DNA from 3 places in the Enterobacter sp. PL_is379 genome. Region 1 is predicted to be linked to each of the others. Evidence: predicted binding sites of a transcription regulator. Region 1 holds the regulator's gene; each other region holds the start of a gene.
What was found. The regulator CRP, encoded in region 1, controls carbon source genes, mostly activating them, when cyclic AMP is high. The targets are predictions, from matches to a motif close to ATGTGANNNNNNTCACAT.
Positions count from the first base shown of each region.

Region 2: a site for CRP is predicted at 1,195-1,212, ahead of focA (formate transporter FocA). Genes of this name have one in related genera too.
Region 3: a site for CRP is predicted at 1,095-1,112, ahead of udp (uridine phosphorylase). Genes of this name have one in related genera too.

Region 1 is NZ_JBVPGT010000020.1:22,455-25,604, forward strand. Features, by position in the region: gene AC0TOY_RS02770 (phosphoribulokinase) at 1-226, shown strand, start outside; gene AC0TOY_RS02775 (OsmC family protein) at 293-697, opposite strand; gene crp (cAMP-activated global transcriptional regulator CRP) at 1,009-1,641, shown strand; gene AC0TOY_RS02785 (YccS/YhfK family putative transporter) at 1,699-3,150, shown strand, end outside.
Region 2 is NZ_JBVPGT010000033.1:389,903-393,052, forward strand. Features, by position in the region: gene pflB (formate C-acetyltransferase) at 1-227, opposite strand, end outside; gene focA (formate transporter FocA) at 279-1,136, opposite strand; gene ycaO (30S ribosomal protein S12 methylthiotransferase accessory factor YcaO) at 1,543-3,150, opposite strand, start outside.
Region 3 is NZ_JBVPGT010000017.1:63,203-66,352, forward strand. Features, by position in the region: gene AC0TOY_RS01430 (glycoside hydrolase family 1 protein) at 1-135, opposite strand, end outside; gene AC0TOY_RS01435 (dienelactone hydrolase family protein) at 174-980, opposite strand; gene udp (uridine phosphorylase) at 1,236-1,997, shown strand; gene rmuC (DNA recombination protein RmuC) at 2,138-3,150, shown strand, end outside.

The DNA of each region.
Region 1 (3,150 bases):
CCCGTTTGCCGCCAAAAGTATCCCGTCCCTTGATGAGAGCTTTGTGGTGATCCATTTCCGCAATCTCGAAGGCATTGATTACCCCTGGCTACTGGCCATGCTGCAGGGCTCGTTTATTTCGCACATGAATACGTTAGTCGTGCCGGGCGGAAAAATGGGGCTGGCGATGGAGCTCATCATGACGCCGCTGGTGGAGCGACTGATGGAAGGGAAGCAGATTGCGTGAACATGTTCCCTCTCCCTGTGGGAGAGGGTTAGGGTGAGGGCATCAACACGCACGATGCCCCAATAATTAAGCCTCGACCACTTCATACGAATGCGTGATTTTTACCGCTTTCTCCAGCATTAACGCCACAGAGCAGTACTTCTCCGCAGACAGGTCCACCGCACGCGAGACCGCTGCGTCCTTCAACTCTTTACCGGTGACCACAAAGTGCAGATTAATATGGGTGAACAGGCGTGGCGCCTCTTCGCGACGTTCTGACGTGAGTTTAACCTCACAATCCGTCACGTCATGACGACCTTTTTGCAGAATCGACACCACGTCAATAGCGCTGCATCCTCCTGCCGCCATCAGCACCATTTCCATTGGGCTGGGCGCTTTATCGCCGGAGTTACCGTCCATCAAAATCTGGTGCCCTGACGCGGATTCGCCCAGGAACGTTAAACCTTCAACCCACTTCACGCGCGCTTGCATATTCTTAAACTCCAACGTTGCATTTTTGGTGACAGATTACGCGTGCGTTACATTTCTCGCAATGGAAGGCGACCTGCATCATGCTGAAGCGAGACACCAGGAGACACGCGGCGAAAGCTATGCTAAAACACTCAGGATGCTACAGTAATACATTGACGTTACACATGTATGCAGAGGACATCAAACTTTACTGGCTGCGAAACGTTACGGTAGCCGACTTCCCAGGGTATGGGTAAGAATTCGATTGCAACCCCAGAGTCCGGATGCATCTGATGACTCTGGTGACAGCTTATAACAGAGGATAACAGCGCATGGTGCTTGGCAAACCGCAAACAGACCCGACTCTCGAATGGTTCTTGTCTCATTGCCACATTCATAAGTACCCATCGAAGAGCACGCTGATTCACCAGGGTGAAAAAGCGGAAACGTTGTATTACATCGTTAAAGGCTCGGTGGCAGTGCTGATCAAAGATGAAGAAGGGAAAGAGATGATCCTTTCTTATCTGAACCAGGGCGATTTCATCGGTGAACTGGGCCTGTTTGAAGAGGGCCAGGAACGTAGCGCCTGGGTTCGTGCAAAGACAGCATGTGAAGTGGCTGAAATTTCTTACAAGAAGTTCCGTCAGCTGATTCAGGTTAACCCTGACATCCTGATGCGTCTTTCTTCCCAGATGGCGCGCCGTCTGCAGGTCACCTCAGAGAAAGTGGGCAACCTCGCCTTCCTGGACGTTACCGGCCGTATCGCACAGACCCTGCTGAACCTCGCGAAACAGCCAGACGCCATGACCCACCCGGACGGCATGCAAATTAAAATTACCCGTCAGGAAATTGGTCAGATCGTCGGTTGCTCCCGTGAGACTGTGGGCCGTATCCTGAAAATGCTGGAAGATCAAAACCTGATCTCCGCCCACGGTAAAACCATCGTGGTCTACGGAACGCGTTAATTCCGCTTAAACGGCGTGCCATCGCAAGGTGTCACGCCGTTTTTGTCTCTATTCCCCATGTGGCGCAGGCTGATCTATCACCCGGAAGTTAACTACGCACTGCGACAAACGCTGGTGTTGTGTCTTCCTGTGGCCATAGGCCTGATCCTCGGGCATCTTCAGCAAGGCCTGCTGTTTTCCCTTGTACCCGCCTGCTGCAACATTGCTGGTCTGGACACGCCGCATAAGCGCTTTTTCAAACGCCTGATTATCGGCGGCTGCCTGTTTGCGGGCTGTAGCCTCGCCGTACAGCTTTTACTGGCTCGTGATATTCCGCTGCCGCTGATCCTGACCGTGCTGGCGATGACCCTCGGCGTCACGGCGGAAATCAGTTCGCTGCACGCCCGCCTGCTTCCCGCGTCGCTGATTGCGGCCATTTTCACGCTGAGCCTCGCCGGGAATATGCCGGTGTGGGAGCCGCTGCTGATCTACGCCCTGGGGACATTATGGTACGGCCTGTTTAACTGGTTCTGGTTCTGGCTGTGGCGGGAGCAGCCGCTGCGTGAATCCCTGAGCCTGCTCTATGTGCAGCTTGCGGATTACTGCGAAGCCAAATACACCCTGCTGACCCAGCATACCGATCCGGAAAAATCCTTACCGCCCCTGCTGACGCGCCAGCAGAAGGTGGTGGATCTGATAAGCCAGTGCTATCAGCAGCTTCATATGCTCGCCGCCAACAAGAACCACGAGTACAAACGGCTGCTGCGCACCTTCCAGGTCGGGCTGGATCTGCAGGAGCATATCTCCGTTAGCCTGCACCACCCGCAGGAGGTGCAAAAGCTGGTCGAGCGCAGCCACGCCGAAGCGGTGATCCGCTGGAACGCGCAGACGGTGTCCGCACGCCTGCGCGTGCTGGCCGATGATATTCTCTATCACCGCTACCCGACGCGCTTTAACATGGATAAGCAGCTGGGCGCGCTGGAGAAAATCGCTCGTCAGCATCCGGATAACCCCGTCGGCCAGTTTGCCGCCTGGCACTTCAGCCGTATCGCCCGCGTGTTGCGCACGCAGCGCCCGCTTTATCCCCGCGACCTGATGGCGGATAAGCAGAAACGGCTGCCGCTATTGCCCGCGCTCAAAAGCTATCTTTCTCTTAAATCGTCCGCCCTGCGCAACGCCGCACGAATTAGCGTGATGCTCAGTACCGCCAGCCTGATGGGCATGGCGCTGCATCTGCCGAAACCCTACTGGATCTTAATGACCGTGCTGTTTGTCACCCAGAACGGCTACGGCGCCACGCGGGTGCGTATTCTGCATCGGGCGGGCGGCACCATGGCCGGGCTGATCATCGCGGGCGTGACGCTGCACTTCCACGTGCCGGAAGGCTATACTCTGGCAGGCATGCTGGCGATCACGCTGGTGAGCTACCTGATTATCCGCAAAAACTACGGCTGGGCGATGGTGGGGTTTACGGTGACGGCGGTATACACCCTGCAGCTGCTCACGCTCAATGGCGAACAGTTTATTGTC
Region 2 (3,150 bases), on a different contig from region 1:
GTGTCAAAATCAACTGGCGCGTGAGTGCGGTTTTCCAGTTTAACGCCTTCCATTACGCTGTCCCACAGCTTGGTGGTCGCCTCAGTTGCGCCAGCCAGGAAGGATTCGTCACCTTCATACGGGGTATAGTTTTTCTGAATGAAGTCACGTACGTTTACTTCATTCTGCCAGTCACCTTTCGCAAAACCTTCCCAGGCTGTGGCTAACTTTTCATTAAGCTCGGACATGTAACACCTACCTTCTTAAGTGGATTTTTTATTTACTGCCTGAGAAAACCATCAATGATGATCGTCGCCACGCAGGTAAATGACCCAGTATGTCAACCCAACTAACAGACCCCCACCGATAATGTTCCCGATAGTGACAGGGATCAGGTTATCAGTAATGAAATTCATAATAGTCAGGTGAGAGAAACTTTCCGGGGATGAACCAACTGCGGTCCAGAACTCCGGGCTCGCAAAGTCGCGGATAACAATGCCCATTGGGATCATGAACATATTCGCGATACTGTGCTCAAAGCCGCTGGCAACGAACATCGCAACCGGCAGAACCATAATTAAGGCTTTGTCCATCAGGCTACGACCCGAGTAGCTCATCCATACAGCCAGGCAGACCATCAGGTTAGCGAGGATGCCGAGAGCAACGGCTTCGATAAATGTGTGGTGCATTTTGTGGTCGGCGGTTTGCAGGACGTTAAGGCCCCAGCCACCGTTGGCGGTCATGTACTCGCCAGAAAGCCACATCAACAAAACAAAGAGCAGACAGCCAACCAGGTTACCCACGTAGACGTTAAGCCAGTTACGTGCCAGCTGACCCCAGGTAATTCTTCCGCTGGCCTTGGCCACGACAATCAGCACCGTTGAGGTGAAGAGGTCGGCGCCGCAGATGACGCAGAGAATCAGACCCAGTGAGAAGCAAATGCCGCCAATCAGTTTGGCCATGCCGAAAGGCATTCCGGCAGTACCGGTGGTGGCGGTGATATAGAAGACGAAAGCGATAGAGATGAACACACCAGCCGTGATCGCCAGATAGAACGTCTTCATCGGGTGTTTCGTTGCTTTATAGACACCCGCTTCTTCGGCAACTTTAGCCATCGCAGCGGGGAGTAAAAGATCAAAAGGGTTGTCAGCTTTCACACTAACTCTCTCTTTATTAAGTCGGCGACGAGATACTAACAAAGCATTATAGAAGAGAAATTGATATAGATCATATCTCGCCTGGCTTATAGGCCCGCAGTGTGTATGGTTTTACGACAAATGCGGAGTAAGTATTTGATTATCCGTATAAAAATAAATTTTAAAAGTTATGAAAAGAGTTGAATTTTTTCGTTCAGCCACCTCTGAAACAGTTAATTAATATGGAGTATTAACCATAAAAAGTAACAGTAAAGCCCAGATCAATATTATTATATTTACCCGTATTTAACTTTATTATTACAATCAACAATCATTGCCGAAGAAAATAAAAAACGGGGCAATGAAATTGCCCCGTAATATAGCCCAGACGATTGAATACGCCTACTGCTGGTAATGTTATGTGCGCTTATTTTGACCAGTAAGCGGCTTTTGCTTTCTGCAGCTTTTCGTAGGCCTTCAGCAGCGACTGATGCGCCGGGAAGGCTTTCAGATCGCTATCAACAGCCTGCAGGCCATAGAACGGCGCTTCGCCGCTCAGGGCCGCGCTGGCTGCTTCTACGGCTTCAGCGCCGTACATGCGCACGAAAGCATTCAGGTATTGCAGCGGTTCGCGATCCTCTTCCTGTGCAAGCAGCAGCAGGGTTTGCAGGCAGCGGTAATAATTGGTGCGCTCGGCAGAGAAGACCGACTGGTTGAATTCCATGGTCCACTCGGTCCAGGCCAGAGCCTGATCCAAATCGCCACCCGCCAGGGCCAGCATTGCTTTCAGCTCACCGATACGCAGGGTATACCAGCCGTTGTCTTTACCGGTCGCCAGACCCAGCAGTTCGCGTACGCGGGTGAAGTCATCGTGGCCTTCTTCGTCCAGTTGAGCGATCAGGTTCAGATAATCTTCTTTCTCCCATTCGCTGCCCGGCAGTGCCAGCAGCGTTTCGCGCAGGTGCGCGCCCATGCTGTTATTCGCCAGCCACAGATCTTCAGCAGGGTAGATGTCGGACATGCCCGGAACAATAATGCGGCACGCGTAGACGCCAAGATGCTCGTAATCGGCAATGTACACTTCCTGATCTTCCGCGTTGAAGATCGCCATCAGCGTAGCGAACTCTTCTTCCGTGGTTCCGGCAAAGCTCCAGTCCACGAACGGATAGTCGGCGTCCTGCTTGAACATATCCCAGGAAATTAAGCCGCTGGAATCGATGAAGTGGGTTTCAAGGTTGGTATGCTCGGCCACTTCTTCATCGTCAAACGTTGGCGGGGTGAAGACGTCGAGATCTTTCAGGCTACGGCCCTGCAGCAGCTCGGTGACGGTACGCTCCAGCGCCACGCCGAAGTCCGGGTGCGCGCCGAAGGAGGCGAAGCAGGTGCCGTTGGTTGGGTTAAACAGCACGACGCAGATAACCGGGTACTTACCGCCCAGAGAGCCGTCATAGGCAAAGATTGGGAAACCTTCTGCTTCCAGCTTGGCGATGGACTCCACCACGCCCGGGTAGCGTGCCAGCACGTCTGCTGGAATTTCAGGCAGGCTGATGGATTCAGCGATGATGCGGTTTTTGATGTGGCGTTCAAAGACTTCAGACAGACCCTGCACGCGCGCTTCATTGCGGGTATTACCGGCGGACATACCGTTGGACACATACAGGTTGCCGACGATGTTCATCGGGATATAGACGGTCTGCTCGTCAGACTGACGGGTAAACGGCAGGGCGCAGATACCGCGATCCTCGTTACCGGACTGCAGATCGATCAGCATGCTGGCGGTCAGTTCGTTGTCCGGATCGTAGAAGGCACGCAGGCGAGCGTCGAGAATACCTTTCGGCAGTTCGTCGTCTTCCGTCAGCGGGAACCATTTTTCATTTGGATAGTGAACGAACGGGCCGTTAGCGATGGTCTCGCCCAGCCAGAAATCAGCGAAGAAATAGTTGGTGGACAGACGCTCAAAATACTCACCCAGCGCGGAGGCCAGTGCCGCTTTTTTTGTCGCGCCTTTACCGTTGGTAAAGCACAGGGCACACTC
Region 3 (3,150 bases), on a different contig from region 1:
GAGGTTGGGTTTCCAGGCGACAGCGTCGGCAACGGACGGCCCTTTACCGTCCACGTTCCATGCGCCTTCGGCCTGGTTGGCGGCAATCGCGCCGCCCCATAAAAAACCGTGTGGAAACGCGAGGGAATAGTCCATAACACGTACTCCTTATGCGTCATGATGATGGGAAAGGCTTACCCTTTTTTACCACCGTACTGACGGAACCACGTAAGCATCCGCTGCCATCCATCTTTCGCCGATTCAGCGTGATAGCTCGGACGATAGTCGGCGTTAAACGCATGCCCGGCATCCGGGTAAACTACAATCTCCGCCTTCGCATTTGCCGCGCGGAGCGCATGGCGCATGGTTTCTACCGAATCCAGCGAAATACCGGTGTCCTGACCGCCGTAAAGCCCTAACACGGGGGCATTCAACTCGGTGGCGATATCAACCGGATGTTTCGGTGAATTCAGCGTTTTTTCACCCACCAGTTTGCCGTACCAGGCGACAGCGGCTTTGAGCTGCGGGTTATGTGCGGCATACAGCCAGCTAATGCGTCCGCCCCAGCAGAAACCGGTGACCAGCAGACGATGGGGATCGCCCCCGTTGCGCGCCGCCCAGCTGGCGACGTGGTCGAGATCGGCCAGCACCTGCGCGTCCGGGACTTTGCTGACCAGGTTGCTGAGCAAGGTGGGAATATCGCTGTAGTCGTTCGGATCGCCCTGACGGAAGTAGAGCTCTGGCGCAACGGCCAGATACCCTTCCAGCGCCAGCCGGCGGCAGAGGTCGCGAATGTGTTCGTGAACACCAAATATCTCCTGAATCACAATCACGATGGGCAGCGGGCCGTCTGCCGATTTTGGTCGTGCGTGATAAGCAGGCATATTCTCCCCCTGCGAGGGAATAGAGGTCTCACCCGCCGTGATGGCGTCTTCAGATGTTGAGACGATGGTTGAGGCATGCGGGGCCGCAGCAGGTGCAAAACCAGTTTTTTCAGTCATGGCATTCTCCGTACCAATCAGTTAGCGCAAAGGTAAATATAGACACCAGGTTAACAACTCACAGTGCCTTAAACGGTCTATCTTTTGTGCAGCACCTGACGATATAACTTGTTAATGTGATGTAAATCACTTTTTGATGGAAATTTGATGCAATCATTTTCATTCATGGTGAGATGCGTCACGAAATTATGCTTACTGCTTCTGTAAAGTACCGTTTTACTTCTTCTGACTAACCGACCCACAGAGGAGTCACCTATGTCTAAGTCTGATGTTTTTCATCTCGGCCTCACTAAAAACGATTTACAAGGGGCTACGCTCGCTATCGTCCCTGGCGATCCAGAGCGTGTGGAAAAGATCGCCGCGCTGATGGATAAGCCGGTTAAGCTGGCAGCCCATCGTGAATTCACCACCTGGCGCGCAGAGCTGGATGGTAAAGCCGTGATTGTGTGTTCTACCGGTATCGGTGGCCCGTCTACTTCGATTGCTGTTGAAGAGCTGGCACAGCTGGGCATTCGTACTTTCCTGCGTATCGGTACCACTGGCGCTATTCAGCCGCATATCAACGTCGGCGACGTGCTGGTGACGACCGCGTCTGTGCGTCTGGATGGCGCAAGCCTCCACTTTGCGCCGATGGAGTTCCCGGCGGTGGCCGATTTCGAGTGCACCACCGCGCTGGTTGAAGCCGCGAAATCCGTGGGCGCCACCACCCACGTGGGCGTGACCGCTTCGTCCGATACCTTCTACCCGGGCCAGGAGCGTTACGACACCTTCTCTGGCCGCGTGGTAAGCCGCTTCAAAGGCTCCATGGAAGAGTGGCAGTCAATGGGCGTGATGAACTACGAAATGGAATCCGCCACGCTGCTGACCATGTGCGCAAGCCAGGGTCTGCGTGCCGGTATGGTGGCGGGCGTTATCGTCAACCGTACCCAGCAGGAGATCCCGAACGCCGAAACCATGAAGCAGACCGAAAGCCATGCAGTGAAAATCGTGGTCGAAGCCGCGCGTCGCCTGATCTAGTCCCCTCCTTTCGAAATCAAAGGCCGGCACGTTCGGCCTTTATTTTTTGCGTAGCGCCTCGCAGGAAAACCCTTTCAAACTGGACGTTTATACAGCACAATCTTATTTTGTGCGGGTAATACGTTGATGCAGGGGGCATTGTGGATATCTCAATCCTGATTTATGCGGTGATTGCGCTGGTGGGCGTGGCGATAGGCTGGCTCATTTCCAGCTATCAGCATGCACAGCAGAAGGCCGAACAGCTGGCAGAGCGCGAAGAGATCGTCGCTGAATTAAGTGCGGCAAAGCAGCAGCTTGCCCTGAGTGACCACTGGCGCGACGAGTGCGAGCTGCTTAACAACGAGCTGCGCAATCTCCGTGATATCAACACCTCGCTGGAGGCCGATCTCCGCGAAGTGACCACCCGCCTTGAATCCACTCAGCTGCATGCGGAAGACAAAATCCGCCAGATGATCAACAGCGAGCAGCGCCTCAGCGAACAGTTTGAGAACCTCGCCAACCGTATTTTCGAGCACAGCAACCGTCGCGTTGATGAACAGAACCGCCAGAGCCTTAACAGCCTGCTGACGCCGCTGCGTGAACAGCTGGACGGTTTTCGTCGTCAGGTGCAGGACAGTTTTGGTCAGGAAGCCCGCGAGCGGCACACCCTGGCGCATGAGATTCGCAATCTCCAGCAGCTGAATGCCCAGATGGCGCAGGAAGCGGTCAACCTGACCCGCGCGCTCAAAGGGGATAACAAAACCCAGGGCAACTGGGGAGAAGTGGTGCTGACCCGCGTACTGGAAGCCTCCGGCCTGCGGGAAGGATATGAATACGAAACGCAGGTGAGTATCGAAAACGACGCCCGCTCGCGCATGCAGCCGGATGTGATCGTGAGGCTGCCGCAGGGTAAAGATGTGGTGATTGACGCCAAAATGACCCTGGTGGCGTATGAGCGTTACTTCAACGCGGAGGATGACTACACCCGCGAATCGGCGCTGCAGGAGCACATTGCCTCCGTGCGTAACCACATTCGCCTGCTCGGCAGAAAAGACTATCAGCAGTTGCCGGGTCTTCGCTCGCTGGACTATGTCCTGATGTTTATTCCGGTAGAGCCCGCGTTTCTGCTGGCACTCGACAGGCAGCCTGAACTCATCACCGAAGCGCTCAAAAA